2 regions of the Arthrobacter sp. TJ-270 genome follow, and region 1 is predicted to be linked to the other one. Evidence: riboswitches for the same ligand, from Rfam matches in the RefSeq annotation. Region 1 holds a riboswitch; the other holds the start of a gene.
What was found. A riboswitch is a leader RNA that binds a small molecule or an ion and turns the genes downstream of it on or off. The one in region 1 is predicted to bind S-adenosylmethionine.
Positions count from the first base shown of each region.

Region 2: another riboswitch for S-adenosylmethionine. It lies ahead of AC4D2M_RS11885 (cobalamin-independent methionine synthase II family protein); the one in region 1 lies ahead of metX (homoserine O-acetyltransferase MetX).

Region 1 is NZ_JBZCNB010000002.1:385,805-394,221, forward strand. It holds gene hutI (imidazolonepropionase) at 1-1,027, shown strand, start outside; gene AC4D2M_RS06445 (CPBP family intramembrane glutamic endopeptidase) at 1,096-1,884, shown strand; gene AC4D2M_RS06450 (VOC family protein) at 1,907-2,548, opposite strand; SAM riboswitch class IV at 2,861-2,995, shown strand; gene metX (homoserine O-acetyltransferase MetX) at 3,011-4,156, shown strand; gene AC4D2M_RS06460 (HNH endonuclease signature motif containing protein) at 4,251-4,751, shown strand; gene AC4D2M_RS06465 (alpha/beta hydrolase) at 4,693-5,412, shown strand; gene AC4D2M_RS06470 (class I SAM-dependent methyltransferase) at 5,452-6,066, shown strand; gene AC4D2M_RS06475 (RNA-binding S4 domain-containing protein) at 6,132-6,353, opposite strand; gene AC4D2M_RS06480 (DMT family transporter) at 6,415-7,383, shown strand; gene AC4D2M_RS06485 (M28 family peptidase) at 7,456-8,417, opposite strand, start outside.
Region 2 is NZ_JBZCNB010000006.1:4,368-12,784, forward strand. It holds gene AC4D2M_RS11850 (DUF4032 domain-containing protein) at 1-52, opposite strand, end outside; gene AC4D2M_RS11855 (ABC transporter ATP-binding protein) at 162-1,250, opposite strand; gene otsB (trehalose-phosphatase) at 1,389-2,174, opposite strand; gene otsA (alpha,alpha-trehalose-phosphate synthase (UDP-forming)) at 2,167-3,612, opposite strand; gene AC4D2M_RS11870 (DsbA family protein) at 3,746-4,585, shown strand; tRNA gene AC4D2M_RS11875 (tRNA-Thr) at 4,694-4,770, shown strand; gene AC4D2M_RS11880 (DUF3040 domain-containing protein) at 4,849-5,127, opposite strand; SAM riboswitch class I at 5,486-5,582, shown strand; gene AC4D2M_RS11885 (cobalamin-independent methionine synthase II family protein) at 5,593-6,831, shown strand; gene AC4D2M_RS11890 (HNH endonuclease) at 6,933-7,826, opposite strand; gene AC4D2M_RS11895 (uracil-DNA glycosylase family protein) at 7,922-8,417, opposite strand, start outside.

The DNA of each region.
Region 1 (8,417 bases):
CGGTGACCGCACCGCGGAATTCGAAGCACGGATGGCCGGGAAGTCGTACGCCGCCGGCGGCATCTCCGTCACGGTGGAGGCTACCCGCCGCGCATCGGACGAGGAACTGGGCGTCCTGGTAGCCCAGCGCGCTGACGAGGCTGCGTCCGCCGGCACTACCTACCTGGAAACCAAGACCGGCTATGGGCTCGATGTGGAGGAAGAGGCACGCAGCGCGCGGATTGCCGCCGCAACGGCCGACGAGGTGACCTTCCTCGGAGCGCATCTCGTCCCGCAGGGATGGTCCGCGGATGACTACGTGAGGACGGTCACCGGACCGATGCTGCGCGCCGTCCGCCCGTACGTGCAGTGGGCCGACGTCTTCTGCGAAACCGGCGCCTTCACACCCGAGCAGAGCAGGGAAGTACTCCGCGCCTGCAAGGAGGCCGGCCTGGGCCTGCGGGTACACGGCAACCAGCTGGGACCGGGGGAGGGGGTGCAGCTTGCGGTGGACGAGCAGGCGGCCAGCGTCGACCACGTGAACTACCTGACGTCGTCGGACATCGACGCGCTCGCCGCTTCGTGGGCGGATTGGGACGGCGGTGCCGGCGCCCGCGGCACCGTGGCCACGTGCCTGCCCGCCTGCGACCTGTCCACGCGGCAACCGCTCGCGCCCGCCCGCCGGCTACTGGACGCCGGCGTGCCGATCGCGCTCGCTTCGAACTGCAACCCCGGTACGTCCTACACCACGTCCATGGCCTTCTGCGTGGCTACGGCCGTGCTGCAGATGGGCCTCACCGTCCACGAGGCTGTTCGCGCAGCCACCTACGGAGGTGCCCTCGCCCTCCACCGGGACCAAACCACGCACGACGCCGGCTCCCTTGCCCGCGGCTCGGCCGCGGGGAGCTCGCTCGCCGTGGGTTCCCTTGCAGTGGGCCACCGGGCGGACCTGCAGGTATTGGATGCCCCCTCCGCAACTCACCTCGCGTACCGCCCCGGAATGCAGTTGACCCGCGCGGTATGGCGCCGCGGACACCGCCTGCGTTGAAAAACTTCACGGGGAGGGGGTCTTCTGCGGGCTTTGGCTGGCGGGGGACCGTACGGCACCATGAAGGCATGCCAACCGCCGAAACCAGCCAGCCGTCGTCGTTGTTGCCGGCTGCCGGCCGGAAGAGGATCAAAGCCGAAATCCTGATTGTCCTGGGCCTGTCCCTCGGGCAGGCGGGTGTCTATGCCGTGGTTGAGCTGATTGACAAGCTGACCCGCGCACCGCTGTCTGTGCAGACGACGAGGCTCAATCCCACCCTCGACGACCGGCAGTACTTCGACCTCACCTATCAGCTACTGGGGATCTTCTTCGCGCTGGTACCCGTGGTGCTGGTGCTCTTCCTGCTCACCGAGCCGGGGAAATCGGCGTTCCGCCGGATCGGCTTCACATTCAGCAAGCCGAAAGTCGACTTCGGTCTGGGAGTGGCGCTGGCAATGGTGATCGGCGTAGGAACCCTCGGGGTCTACGCCGCAGGGCGGGCGCTCGGTGTCACCACAGCGATCATTCCGACGGCGCTGGACACCTACTGGTGGACCTTGCCGGTGCTCGTGCTTTCAGCGATCCGCCATGCCGTGCTGGAAGAAGTGATCGTGGTGGGCTATCTTTTCGAGCGGCTCAGGGAACTGGGGTGGTCGGTCCCGGCGATCATTGTGACCTCAGCGCTCCTGCGCGGGAGCTACCACCTGTATCAAGGGATCGGGCCGTTCATCGGCAACGTAATCATGGGCCTGATCTTCGGGTACGCCTACACGCGCACCAGGCGGGTCATGCCGCTGGTGGTCGCTCATGCGTTCCTCGACATTGCGGGCTTTGTCGGCTTTGCTCTGTTCGGCCCTGCCATCGGCATCGGGAACTAGCTCGGCGCGAGGCGGGCCCTGACTAGATCCTGACGGAGCCCTTCGGGGTCTCGAACGTGACCGACATGATGCCCGGTGTGCCGTTGGGGGCGATCCACTCCACGTCAACGTCGTCCAGGGGGTGGTTGGCGGGGGTGCCGAGCCATTCCGTCACACGCTCGGCGGACCCTGCGATGGTCAGCGCCCTGAGGCGCACCGACGCGGGCCGCGCCTGGGACGGGTGGAGGGACTCCGTGCCGTCATCCCAGCGGATCATGTAGGGAACCTGCGGGTCAGCGATCAGGCCTTTGATGCCGATCTGCTGCCAGGTCAGCTCCTGACCATCAGGGAACTTGCGGTTACCGGGTACGGCGCTGCGGCCCAGTCGCTCTTCGAAAGGTGCAAGATCGTCAACGGCCACACACCAGCCCATCCAGCCGCCGCCGGCCTCGGACCGGGCACGCACGGCCTGGCCGAAAGGTGCCTTGTCCGACGCAGGATGGTCGAGTACCTCGACAACCTCCAGGTACTGGCCGTTGGCCAGTGGGCAAATCATGTTGCGGGTGCCGAACCGGGGGTGTACTCCACCCTTCACGAATTCCACGCCCAGGGCGTCGGAAATCCGGTCCGCAGTGGCCGTCAGGCCGTCGGGTTCGCAGGCATAAGACACATGATCCAGGCGCATGGCCCCATTTTGGCACTTTGTGATGCACGCCTCGACTTAGGGTTACCTAAGTCATAGCTATCGGGGTGAAGTGCCCAAGCAAACCCCAAGGTCAGCCACGGATAGTGGAGCGGACAGGGAGCCCGGTTCCGAGACCGCCGGAGTTTCCTGCAGGGACGCCCACTGGGCGTCCCCCTTGAGTGGGGCGGCCCGTTGCCCATAGACGGAGGCGGCCCCACTCAAGCGTTCCCGCCGGCCCAGTGAACGCCGGACCATTTCACCGCGAGTCACAATACTTGCCCTTTCCCATCCTGGTCGGGTTTTCTTGTACGAGGTCACGAGTGACAGTGCGGTGGGTTCCTTCCCGCCACCAGCCCCGGCTTACTGTCCGGCAACCCTCCTCTCGCGGTGGGGTGCCCCGGGTGACGACCAGGCCCTGCACGAGGTGTGCAGGAGCAAGCACGATTCACAAAGGCGGCAGGTTTGACAGGGATCACCACAGCGGAACCGCACCACGAGGCGGAGTTCGTTGACGGCGTCGTCGTGCCGCGGCTTTCCATCGGCCCCCTCACGCTGGAAACCGGGGGGCACCTGCCCGACGTCGTTCTGGCCTACGAGACGTGGGGCACCCTCAACGCGGACGCCTCCAATGCGGTGCTCATTGAGCACGCGCTCACGGGCAGTTCGCACGTCGCCAGGGGAGATTCAACAGAAGACGGCTGGTGGGACGGCCTGGTTGGTCCCGGCAGGACCATCGACACCGACAGGTACTTCGTCGTGTCCATCAATATGCTGGGCGGCTGCTACGGGTCCACGGGCCCCGCGTCGCTCGATCCGGAGGGCAGGCCGTGGGGCTCGAGGTTTCCCTTCGTCACCATCCGCGATTCCGTGCGCGCCGAGGCGCTGCTCGCGGACCTTCTGGGTATTGACTCGTGGCACTCGGTGCTCGGCGGCTCCATGGGAGGCGCGCGGGCGCTTGAGTGGGCAGTGACCTACCCGAAACGCGTTCAGCGCTGCGCCGTCATCGCCTGCGGAGCGGCAAGCACGGCTGAGCAGATCGCCTTCGCGCAGGCTCAGGTACAGGCAATCAGGCTCGATCCGCGGTTCGCCGGCGGCGACTACTACGGATCGGCCGGTCCGGAGCACGGATTGGGTCTGGCACGGCGGATCGCACATATCACGTACCGCTCGGAGGCCGAGTTCGGCCACCGGTTCGGCCGCGCGGCCCAGGGCATTGAGGAACCTTTCGGGTCACCTCTGCCGCATGGCCGCGGCCGCTACCAGGTGGAGAGCTACCTGGACCATCAGGCGGACAAGCTGGTTGGACGGTTCGATGCCAACAGCTACCTGATCCTCACCGAGGCGCTGATGAGCCACGACGTCGCACGCGGCCGCGGCAGCCTGACCACCGCGCTGGCCGATGCCACGGCGAAGTTCTTCGTCGCGGCGGTTGCCTCCGACCGGCTGTACTGGCCCTCCCAGTCGCATGAGCTGGCATCCGCCCTGCCCGGCAACGTGGCCGTGCACACCATCGCCTCACCAATCGGACATGATGCGTTCCTCACCGAGATAGCTCAGCTCGAACCGGCGCTTGAGGCCGCGTTCTACCACGACGACGACGGCGCGTGAGTTCCGAGTCAATGGTGTCCTGACTTCCGATTGCCGCCTCGCCGCGCATGCACCCGGTTTCACCAGGATCCTGGTCCACCCGGAAACGTGGGCCGTGCTCAGCGTCGGCAGGGACAGGTACCGGCCACCCAAACACCTGCAGGACTGGGTACGAATCACCAACCCCACCTGCGTCCATCCCGGCTGCAACCGCTCATCGATGTCCTGCGAAATCGACCACGTCACTCCATGGGCGCACGGCGGGAAAACTGCCCTTCACAATCTCCAACCCAGGTGCAAGCTCCGCTACATGCTCAAAACCGAAGGCGTCTGGCCCGCCGGACACGACGACGCCGGCGCACCGGGCATCACTTCATTCGGCGGCAAACCTACACCACCCTGGCCGAACCGCCACCACCCTTCTGGCGAGATTCGTGGGCGGCGCGTTGCAGAAAAGGGTCCAGGTGCAACACAAGAGCCGACGCTATTTGGCCGTGCCTCGGGACAACCTGCGTTGTCTGGAGTAGCGCCGCGTGGACCCGTGCCACTATGGAGCAATGACAAATTCTCTCTCGCCCGACGGCTCCGCTGTGTCCGCTTCCGGAATTGTCCCTGAACCTGGAAATGCACCAGGAAACGCGCCAGTGGTTGTCTGGTCGAAACCCGAGGATGAGCGCGAGGGTACGCCCCTGCTCGTGCTGCTGCACGGTCACATGGCCAACGAGGAAGACCTGATGGGCATCCTCGAGTTCCTGCCGGACGAATTCACGGTGGCTTCCCTCCGCGCACCCGTAGCCCAGGGGCCGGGTTTCACCTGGTTCCCGTTGATGCAGGACGCCGCCTATTCCGTCGACAAGGTCACCTCAGCGGTCCAGGATGTCATCGACTGGGTGGACTCCATCAAGGAGGCGCACTCAAGTGTGACCCTGCTCGGCTTCTCGATGGGCATGGCTGTGGCCAGCTCCATGTTGCGTGCCCGCCCTACCGACTATGCTGCCGTCGTCGGGCTTTCCGGCTTCGTGGTTCCGGCGGAGGACAGCGGGTTCTTTCACGACAGTGAGTTGGCCGCCAATCCTGTGCCGTTCTTCTGGGGCCGCGACCAGGAAGACCCGGTCATCCCGGCGGACAGGATCGAGTTCACCCATGGCTGGCTCAACCGCCACGTGAAGCTCACCAAGGTTCTCTACGCGGGCATGTATCACAGCATCAACGCCCAGGAACTGAAGCACGTCCGGGAGTTCCTGCAGATGGTCGTACCCGGGGTCGTCCGCAGATAACCCCATGTGGCCGCGTACTAGCGGGCTAGACTCCCGGATATGGGAAAAGAATCGCTCTGGGAGGCAGGAAAGCGCCAGGATCCCGACCGCTCAGCGACCTATATCCGGCGTTTTGAGCAGCTGAACGCGCAAGGCACGGATCTGCACGGGGAAGCACGCTTCATTGACGCGCTGGCTGCCCGAAATTCCCGCATCCTCGACGCCGGCTGCGGGCAGGGCCGAGTCGGCGGTGAGCTTGCCCGGCGGGGCCATACAGTGGTCGGGGTTGATGCCGACGCTGAACTGGTCGAAGCTGCCCGCGCGGCCCATCCGGAGTCTGCCTGGCTGCTGGGGGATCTGGCTGAGTTGGACCTGCCTGCGTGCGGTACCGCGGAACCCTTCGACGTGATCGTCTGCGCGGGGAACGTCCTACCTTTTCTGGCCCCGGGTACGTCGCGGGAGGTTCTAACCCGCTTGCACCGCCATCTGGCAAAGGACGGGCGCTTGATTGTCGGGTTCGGCGCAGGGCGCGGCTACACCGTCGACACCTTCCGCGCTGACGCGGCCGGTGCCGGGCTCACCGTACCGCTGCGCCTGGCTACCTGGGACCTGAGGGTCTGGACGCCGTCGTCGGATTTCCTCGTTGCAGTGTGCGAGGCCGAAGGCGCGGAATAACAGTTGTGCCAATTCTTACCTCCCTGCCGTCACCAGCGATCTGTTGAGGACAGGTCGTTGTGGAGCTATCCCTGCACTATGGTGACGGTAACCCCGTTCACAGTCACCGAATCACCCGGGTGAAGCTGTCGTCCGCGGCGGTCCTCGATCTCACCATTGACCTTCACCAGGCCGTTCTCGATCAGCTCCTTGGCCTCCACACCGTCCTCGGCAAGGTTGGCCAGTTTGATCAGCTGACCCAGCCGGATCATTGAGTCGCGGATAGCCACTTCAGTGTCATTGCTCATGGTTACATCATGCCCGCAGAGAGCGATCTGCCCGCACACAACGTTGCCCTAGGGTTAACGGGTGTCTTACGCCCGCCACCTGCCCGCCGCCGTCGGGCTTCCGTTGGCTGTGGCCTCCGGGGTAGCCATTCCGCTCCAAAGCAGGATCAACGGCGCGCTCGGGCAAACGCTTGACGACGGCCTCGCGGCCGCGCTCATCAGCTTCGGCACCGGCCTCGCACTGATGATCCTCATTTCGCTTCTGCTCCCGCATGGACGGGCCGGGCTTGCGCAGTTGGTGCCGGCGGTACGTGAGCGACGCTTTCCCCGCATCTACCTGGCGGCCGGAACAATCGGCGCGCTGTTCGTCTTCTCCCAGGCCCTCACCATCTCGATTTTAGGAGTGGCACTGTTCACGGTCGCCGCTGTGATGGGACAAACGCTGAGCGGGCTCGCCGTGGACAGAGTCGGGATAGGACCCGGAGGACGGCGTCTGATTACTCCCATGCGCGTGATCGGAGTGACGCTCACGGTCGCGGCGGTCATCTGGGCTGTTTCGCCCCGGCTCGGAGAACCAGGTACGACGGCGGCACTCATCCTGCCGCTGCTGCTTCCAATCACCGCCGGCATCCTGGTCAGTTTCCAGCAGGCTATGAACGGAACCGCTGCCGTTCATTACGGCACGCCCATTACGGCGACACTCATGAACTTCATCGCGGGAGCGGTCGTCCTGCTGGTCGCCTGGCTGGTGAAGCTGCTGATAGCCGGGCCGCCCGATTCCCTGCCGGCGGAGTGGTGGTACTACATGGGCGGGCCGATGGGATGCCTGTTCATCGGTGTCGGGGCGCTCCTCGTGAGGTCCCTCGGCGTGCTGCTGACAGGGCTCGGAATGATCGCTGGCCAGCTGCTCGGTTCGCTTGCACTGGACCTTGTCTTTCCGACGGCGGGCACCGTCGTTGTCTTCGCCACAGTGGCGGGCCCAGTCCTGGCGCTGGGCGCCATCATCCTCACCACGCTGCCGTGGAACCGGAGATTACTGGAACGCAGGTAGACCAGGCCAAAGCAACGGGGGCGGGCCACATCACGCCTGTGGCCCGCCCCCGCCGATTACTCTTTCCGCCTGTTACCGGTCTGCCAACTCGTGGTCGTGGTCATGCTCCGGATGCAGGCCACCGCCGCTCTCGGTGCCGCCGCCAAGCGGGTTGCCCTCGAAACCGGCCTTCTGCTTGAAGTTGCCCTTCACACTGTCTCCGACTCCATTCACCGCCGTCGTGTTCATTGCGTAGGTCAGTGTCAGGTGAGCAATGGCATCGCTCATCTGATCCAGCGATTCAATACTGACGTTGCCTGTGTCATCGCAGGCAGCGTGGTAGCAGGAATCGTAGGAAAGTCCGGCAACGCCCCCGAAGAGTTGAGCCTGTTCCTCGGTCTTGATGCCTTCGGCGCCGGTGAAGAGTCCACCGGCCGGGATGCCCTGCGCGATGAAGGGTCCGTAATCGCTCCTGCCGCTGAACGCGGTCTCACCGGAGGGCAGGCCCTCCGCTGCGAAGTAGTCGTGGAAGTCCTGCTCGATCTGACCGGATCCGGCTGGTCCGGCAGCTGCGCTCGGCCCTACCGGGAACGCGGAGTTGTCGCCGTCGTAGACGAAGCGGCCGAAGTTCGCTGAGCCGATCATGTCGAAGTTCAGATACAGGCCGACCTTCGCCAGCTCGCCGGATGCCGCGAGCTCATTCACATAGTGGCGTGCGCCGAGGAGTCCGTGCTCCTCCGCGCCCCACCAGGCGAAGCGGACCTTGTTGGCGGTCTCGACCTTCCGCATTGACTCTGCGACCGCCAGGATAGCGGCACTTCCCGTGCCGTTGTCGTTGATGCCGGGACCGGCCAGAACGCTGTCCAGATGGGCGCCGACCATCACCACATTGTCGGCGTTGCCGGTTGCAGTCTCGGCGAGCACGTTGTAGGTCTCGCGGTTTTCGGAGATGGTGTCCGTGATGACCTGCCCCGTGACCTCCTCGCCCATCAGGCCGGAGCCCACTGCGTAGCTCGCACCGAGTACGGGAATCCCGATTCCCGGGGCGCTGAGCG
Region 2 (8,417 bases), on a different contig from region 1:
GATCGTAGTCCGTTGGCTCGTGATGCCAGTTGGCCTGGTTCGAATCAGTCATGGTGATTTTATCTGTCCTAAAAACGACGGTGGCCCCTTTCGGTTGAGTTTACCGTCAACCGAAAGGGGCCATCGCGGGATGTTTACCGAACCGCTAAGAGGGCGGGATGTTACACGTGGTCAGCCAGGCGGAGCCCGTCCTTGGTGTCGAACAGGTGCGTGTGACCCTTCACCGGCCGCACGTACACGGTGTCGCCCTTCCTCGGAGGGCGGCGTCCGTCGACGCGTGCCACGATGTCGTGATCCTGGCCGTTGAGCGAGGTGTGTCCGTAAAGGTATGCGTCAGCGCCGAGTTCCTCGACGACGTCAACCTCAACCCGCAAGCCTTCACCGGCGCCGACGAGGCCCAGGTCTTCGGGACGGACACCCAGAGTCACGGTGCTGCCGTGTGCGTTGCCCAGGACATCGCGGGGAATCGGGTAGGTGGTGTCACCGAACTGTACGCCGGCCTCCGTGGTGGGCAGCTCGAGCAGGTTCATGGCCGGGGAGCCGATGAAGCCGGCAACGAAGACATTCTTCGGGCGCTCGTACAGGTTGCGCGGGGTGTCGACCTGCTGGAGGATGCCGTCCTTCAGGACTGCGACACGGTCACCCATGGTCATGGCCTCAACCTGATCGTGGGTGACGTACACGGTGGTGACACCGAGGCGGCGGGTCAGCGAAGCGATCTGCGTACGGGTCTGAACGCGGAGCTTGGCGTCGAGGTTCGACAGCGGCTCATCCATGAGGAAGACCTGCGGGTTACGCACGATTGCGCGGCCCATTGCAACACGCTGGCGCTGACCGCCGGAGAGAGCCTTTGGCTTGCGGTCGAGGTAGTCCTCGAGGTCGAGAAGCTTCGCGGCTTCGCGGACCCGCTGGGCACGCTCTTCCTTGGCGATGCCCGCAATCTTCAGCGCGAAGCCCATGTTGTCGGCAACGGACATGTGAGGGTACAGCGCGTAGTTCTGGAAAACCATCGCGATGTCGCGGTCTTTCGGGGGAACGTCGGTGACGTCGCGGTCACCGATGAGGATGCGGCCGGAGTTGACGTCTTCCAGGCCGGCCAGCATGCGGAGTGAGGTGGACTTTCCGCAACCGGAGGGTCCGACGAGAACGAGGAATTCGCCGTCTGCGATCTCGATGTTGAGCTTGTCTACAGCGGGCTTTTCAGTGCCCGGGTACAGGCGCGTAGCCTGGTCAAACGTTACCGTTGCCATTTTTTCTTATCCTTTTCACGGGCAGGTACGTGCCCGACGATCCGTAGTGAATGGAAATATTCAATTGGAGCGATTCAGTTCGCAGGCCGAGTTCGACCTACCGTGAACTGGGTCACAAGAAGAGAGTATGGCACGAAGTCAGGCAGAGGCGCCAGCACCGCGTAACGTGACCAACTCCTGCAGCACCTCAACGAGCTGTTCCGGAGAGGTGATCCGGTAGGGCGCAGCCGTCTGCCCGTCGCCGACCTTGATACCGACATCCGGTGCGGTGAGGATGTTGAAGGCATGCTCGTCGGTGACATCATCACCGGCAAAAACGACGGCGGTGGCGCCCGTCAACTCGCGCAGTGACCGCAAGCCTTTGCCCTTGTCAGCCTGCACAACGGACAGCTCAAGGACATTCTTGCCGTGGCTCAGGTGGACACCTTCCAACGAGGACAGTTCGGTGCGCGCAACCGAAGCAGCTGACTCGGCCGTCTCGGCATCAGCGGTCCTGGTATGGAGAACGACGCCGGCCGGTTTCAGTTCCAGCAGCGTGCCGGGGTGGGCATCGACAACCTTCCGAATGGCATCGGTGGCATTTCGGAGTATCTCGGCTTGTGAAGGAGTCAGCTCGAGTGGCGCACCGTCGGGGCCGGTCCAGGTTTCGGCGCCGTGGCTGCCGATGAGCAGGGTTTCCGGTTCGGGGGAGGCAACCAGGCGCAGGCTGTCCAGCGCGCGCCCGGAGATGAGCGCCGTCGTCGTGCGTGGAAGTTGCGCCAGTTCACGCAGAGCTGCCGCAGATCCGGGCAGTGCGCGGGCATCCTCCGCACGGTCAACCAACGGCGACATGGTGCCGTCGAAGTCGAGGGCGATCAGCAGCGTGTCCGTGGCGGCCGCCGTCGCCAGCGCGGAAAGCAGTTCTGGGCTCAGCGATTCAGACAAGGAGTTCCTCCCGGGTGCCGTTCTGCAGTTCGGAGAGGAACGCCTTTGACCAGCGTTCGACGTCGTTCTGCAGCACTTGGCGCCGCATGGTCCGCATGCGGCGGCTTGCCTCGGACGGGGTCATCTCGAGCGCGGCGAGAATGGCACTCTTGAGCCCGTCGATATCGTGTGGGTTAACCAGAATGGCCTGACGCAGCGTGTCTGCCGCCCCGGCGAACTCGCTGAGCACCAGTGCACCGCGGTTGCCCGTCCGCGCCGCGACGTACTCTTTCGCGACCAGGTTCATGCCGTCGCGCAGCGCGGTCACAAGCATGACGTCGGCAGCCAGGTACAGCGCGACCATCTCCTCCACGGGGTAGCTGTGGTGGAGGTAGCGGATGGCTGTGTTGGCGATGGTGTCGTAGGTGCCGTTGATGCGTCCGACGGCGCCTTCCACCTCTTCGCGGAGCAGCCGATACTGTTCCACCCGTTCCCGGCTGGGGCTTGCCACCTGAATGAGCGCAGCGTCCTCGACCTGGACCATGTCGTCGGCGAGGAGTTCCTCGTATGCTTTCAGGCGGTGACCGATGCCCTTGGTGTAGTCGAGGCGGTCAACACCGAGCAGAATGTGCTTGGGATTCCCGAGTTCACGGCGGATTTCCTGGGAGCGTTCGATGATGTCCGGGCGGTTCGCCAGGTCGACGATGCGCTGCACGTCGATGGAGATCGGGAAGGCCTCGGCCCGCGATACGTAGTCAGGTGCACCGTCCGCGCCCTTCACCTGCACCTGCTGCTGACGGACCGCGAGCCCAAGGAAGCGGCGCACGCAGCGCAGGAAGTTGCTGGCATCGCTCGGCCGTTGGAAGCCGATCAGGTCGGCGCCGAGCAGGCCTTCGATGACCTGGCGGCGCCACGGGAGTTGCGCATAGATCTCCAGCGGAGGGAAAGGAATGTGGTTGAAGAAACCGATCTTCAGATCCGGTCGGGCTTCGCGGAGGAGCTTGGGAACGAGCTGGAGTTGGTAATCCTGCACCCACACGGTGGCGCCTTCGGCTGCTACGGCTGCGGTCGCCGCTGCAAAGCGCTCGTTGACCTTCCGGTATGAATCCCACCAGTGGCGGTGGAACTCGGGCGGTGCTATGACGTCGTGGTACAGCGGCCAGAGCGTGGCGTTCGAAAAGCCTTCATAGTAGAACTCGACTTCATCTTCGCTCAGGGGGACGGGAACGAGCCGGATGTCAGTGTGGTCGAAGGCTTCGAGGGTCTCGTCAGCAGCACCATGCCACCCCACCCACGCGCCGTCGGCCTTCTCCATGACGGGAGCCAGCGCGGTGACCAGCCCGCCGGGTGACCGCCGCCAGGTGCCGTTGCCGTCGTCGTCGGTCACGCGATCAACCGGAAGCCGGTTGGACACGACAATGAACTCGAACTCACCGTACGTTGTGTCACCTGATTGCATACTGTCTCCCTGACGATGGTAGGCCTACTTATGACTTTAGCTGGTTGGGCGGCGCGGCCGCGCGGCGGGGAAGCGCTCAGCTACGTCGCCTAAAGTGGGTCGAAGACGGAACCGATGTGAACAACGAGGACTGATGACGCCCAGTAATCCCAGACCCAGCAAGGCCCAGCGGAAGTCGGAGGCGCGGCAGGAGATGGAGACGCGGCAGCAGCGGGCATCCTTCCTCATCAAGTGGGGAGTTGTGGCGGCCGTCGTTGCCATTCTCGTGATCGTCGGTCTCATCGTCGCCGGGAACATGCGCAACGAGGTCCCCGATGCAGGTCCGGCCCCTGAACATGGCAACGAGTACGGCGGGATCGCACTGACGTCCACGACCGAGCTTGCGCCCACCACCGTGGACACCGTCGACGTCGCCACACTGCCGGAGGAAGCGCCCAGCCCAGCGGGGCCGCCGCCCGGTGTGGCTGCGACCAGTGCTGACGAGCCGGTGCAGATAGTGGCCTACATCGACGTGAACTGCGTGCACTGTGCCAACTTCGAGCGCACTCACGCGGAGCAGATACAAACCTGGCTCGATGAGGGCGCCATCACTTTCGAGTACCGGAACGTTGCGTACCTCGACCCCAACTCGCAGACGGACTATTCCTCCCGGGGTGCTGCCGCCCTTGCCTGCGTTGCGGATAGCTCGCCGCCGGCCTACTGGGACTTCTCAACGGCACTGTTCGGTAATTTCGAGAACGGCGAACTGTCCGATGCGGAACTCGCGGAGATGGCCACAACTGCCGGTGCCGGGGACATCACGGCCTGCCTCGATGACAATACTTTCCGACCGTGGGTGAAATTCGGAACCCAGGCAGCCGAAACCTACGGGGTCAACGGCACTCCCACTGTGTTCGTCGACGGTGAGGAGGTACCGGACGCGGTGAGCGACTTTGCAACGGTCACCCGGGAGAAGGTCGAAGCCAGGAACTGAGAATTTCCAAGCCCACTGATTTCCCGCCGACCGCGGCGCTGGGCTAATCTTGTGTAGCGCCGTTGGAAGTTCATTTACGACGACGGCGCCTGCTGGCTCAGCCAGTCCGCCTCCTTAGCTCAGTTGGCCAGAGCACCTGTCTTGTAAACAGGGGGTCGCCGGTTCGAATCCGGCAGGGGGCTCCACTAAGAAGGCTGGTTGACTGCCGCAACACCGCTAGCTCCGCGAGGCCTCGTTGCCGGCCGACAGACCTAACCGGGACATTAGGGGAAGCGGCGCGTGCTCCAACCGCTGAAGAAGAGGTAAGCTCCCGCGCCTGCTGCGAGGAAACCCAGGACACCGAGAATGGTCAGCTGCATGCTGATTCCAGCGATGATTAGTCCGAAGCCGGCCAGGATGGTCAGCAGCCCATAAACTTCGCGCGCGCCGATACGCTTGGATGGTCCCGCGTCTTGTAACTTGTGGGCCAGATCGGGGTCCTCTGCCGCGAGCTCCTCTTCGAGCTCCCGTAGGCGTCTACGCTCTTCATCCGATAGCGGCATCAACGGCCTTCTTGTCCCTGGTCTTGCGGAGCTTCACCGACAGGGAACGGCGCGTAACAGCGACGGACCCGGCGATGACTTTCATAATGCTTGCTCTGTATCCAGTATGGTCCTTGCCCGGGGGAGAGCACAGAGCGACCTATGGATCTCGAAAGTGGGAATTGGTCAGGCTTTAGCAGCGCTCATCCCATTCACCGCTCTAAGCTTCGTGGGATGCTTCGTTTCGGTTCATGACGGGGTGTTTTTGGGTGGGGGCTGACAGTGCCACCATGATGGTGGGAGCCTCTTCTGTTGGTGCTCGGCCTGTGGCCGTGGAGAGGGCGTGCCTGCGTCACCGGTGGATTTAGAGCCCTAAACCCCACCATCCAGAGCAGCTGAGAGACCTGCCTCCCTGACGCTGCAGCTTCCCCCGGACCTCCCATCCGGAACGGTGCTAATGGCAGGACCGATGGAAGGAACAGCACCATGACAACTGACCGCATTCACACCAGCCACGCCGGTTCCCTGCCGCGCACACCGGAACTGATCGCCGCCAACGCCGCCAGAACCCTCGCTGAGGATGGCTTCACCCTGCAGCGAACCCCGGAATTCGAGGGCCTGCTCACCTCCGCCGTGGTGGACCTCGTCCAGTGGCAGAAGGACCTCGGAATTACCATCCCGGGGGATGGCGAGTACGGCAAGGCCATGTCGAATGCCGTGGACTACGGCGCCTGGTGGACCTACAGCTTCCAGCGTACCGCCGGTCTTGAACTGACGGACTACAACCCGATCCTCGCCGATGCCGTGCGCAGCGAACCCGGCGCGATCAAACTGACGTCGTTCGCGGATCGGCGCGACTGGACTCGCTTCGCAGCAGCGTATCAGGACCCTGAGAGCGGAATCCAGCTTGGCAAAAACGCCACGGCGTTCCCCTCCGCTACCGGTCCAATTTCATACATCGGCCAGGATGCACTGGCCTCGGACATAGCGAACCTCAAGGTAGGCCTTGACGCGGCGAACGTCCGAACGGGGTTCATCACCGCACTTTCGCCGGGGTCGGCGAGCAGGATCGGCAACGATTACTACGCCAGCGAGGAAGAGTTCATCTATGCATGGGCCGACGTGCTGCGCGAGGAATACCGGGCCATCGTCGACGCCGGTCTCATCGTCCAGATCGATGACCCCTCCCTCGCTGAGAACTGGGATCAGATCAACCCCGAACCCAGCGTCGAGGACTACCAGCGCTTCACCCGCATTCGGGTGGAGGCCCTCAACTACGCACTGCGGGGCCTGCCGGAGGACCAGGTCCGAGTGCACGTGTGCTGGGGATCCTGGCATGGTCCGCACACGACGGATCTAGAGTTCCGGCACATATTGGACCTTGTGCTGAGCATCAACGCCGGGTCGTACTCCTTCGAGGCCGCGAACGCGCGCCACGAACACGAGTGGGCCCTTTGGCAGGACACCACGCTGCCGGACGGAAAACTCATAGTGCCCGGTGTCGTCTCCCATGCGACGAACGTGGTTGAACACCCTGAGCTGGTCGCGCAGCGCATCGAACGCTTCGCGAGCTTGGTAGGGCGCGAGAATGTCATCGCCTCGACCGACTGCGGCCTCGGAGGGCGACTCCACCCGCAGATCGCCACAGCCAAGCTTGAAGCTTTGGGCCGCGGGGCGCAGATCGCCTCAAACAAGTTGTTCGGCCGTTCAGCGACGCTGATCTAACCGTACAAAACACCCTAGGGAACTCTGAGCGGGACGACACGTCGTTGATGTGTCGTCCCGCTGCATGTCGTCTGGGGCGGCGGATGCCGGTCCGGAATCGTTCATTCTGTAACAGAGCGAGCTTGGGCGATCCTTAGTGCAGCGTCCTGCGCTCGCTGTTGCTCCGCGGTGACGACCACTCCCGGCAAATGCCCCGCGGTCGCGATCATGGCGCGCAGCTCGGCAAGGGTATACGGGGTGGGGCGTCTACTGTGAGCCATGTAGTGGCAGTTCGGGCACAACGGGACCAGATCGGTGATCGGGTCGATCTCATAGTCGGGCCCAAGTAAGGAGGCCGGCACCGTGTGGTGGACGTGAATGAATCCGGCGCCCTCAGCGCCATACTTGGCCTCGTAATCGAAACCGCAGGCATGACAGTTCGGCCCGTGATGGGCGATCGCGACGGCTCTCGTTTCGGGACTGCGCTCGTACCGGTTGGTCGGAACGCGAATCAACGCGGCCTCCGGATATGAGCCCGGGAGCGGGTCCAGGGTATTCGCGCTCGGAGACGCACCGTCCAGAACATGTTCTGCCCAGACCGCCCTCATTGCCGCCTCCGCGTTGGACTGGATCTGCTTGCCCGAGGTGATTGCTGTCTTCCAATCGATGTTGGGAATCCGAGCCACCAGTTCATCCATGCGCAGCTGTTCGCCCTCGGGCAGGAGAAGGTCGAACTGCACGCCGACATGCAGGCGGGGGCTGTCACTGTTCGGATCGGAAAGTGTCACCGCTGACGGTTGATCAATCGTGAATCCGTGCCCGATCAAACCTCGCTGGTTGGGCCTACCCCCATGCACGAACAACCAGGTTTCAGTACCAACAGGCAAGGGCTTCCCGATGACGAGCGGCCAGCGCTCCACATGCCACCCGGAACGCCGCACCTCTGCAACTATCGTTGGATAGAACCCACCCCAGTTCCCCCTATCCGGGTCCCAGCCCAGAAGTACTGCCGTCATGAGGTCAGTGTGTCACTCAGGCGGCAGACTTGCGACGGCGCTGCGTTCCTGGCGGTTGACGGCGCAGGCGGGCGCTTCGGATGAGGTGACGTTTGTCAGCCGACCAGACGCTTTGCGCGTTCGACGGCCTTTCTAAGCTCGTCCTGCTTTGCCTTGCGGGACAATGACTGCGGGCCGACACCCGGGGCCTTGATTACGGTGACCCGGGGGACCCGGTCTTGTAGATGCTTGTCCCAGGTCTGCTGTACGGCATCACTGCAGAGCAGGACAACCTCCAGTCGCGGCAGAAGGCGCAGCACAGAGCCCAACGCCTTTGCGCCTGCCGTCCGGTTGTCAGCATTGGGGTTCGACACGAGGAAGGGAACCATGTTCCACATCAGGACGCCTTCGTGTAGACCGGCGGAATCGCGCTCGATCCAGCATCGCTCTGCGGCGCTGTCGGGGTTGTCGACGGACACGAAACCTGTTCCGCTTTCGGAGAGCACTTCCTCCTGCGGGCGGTCCAGCACGAAGAGAACGCGTGCCTGGTCTCCGGCGTCAGCCGGGTCGAAGTGGGGAATGGGTGTTGATCTGATGGCTGCGTAGCTGGCT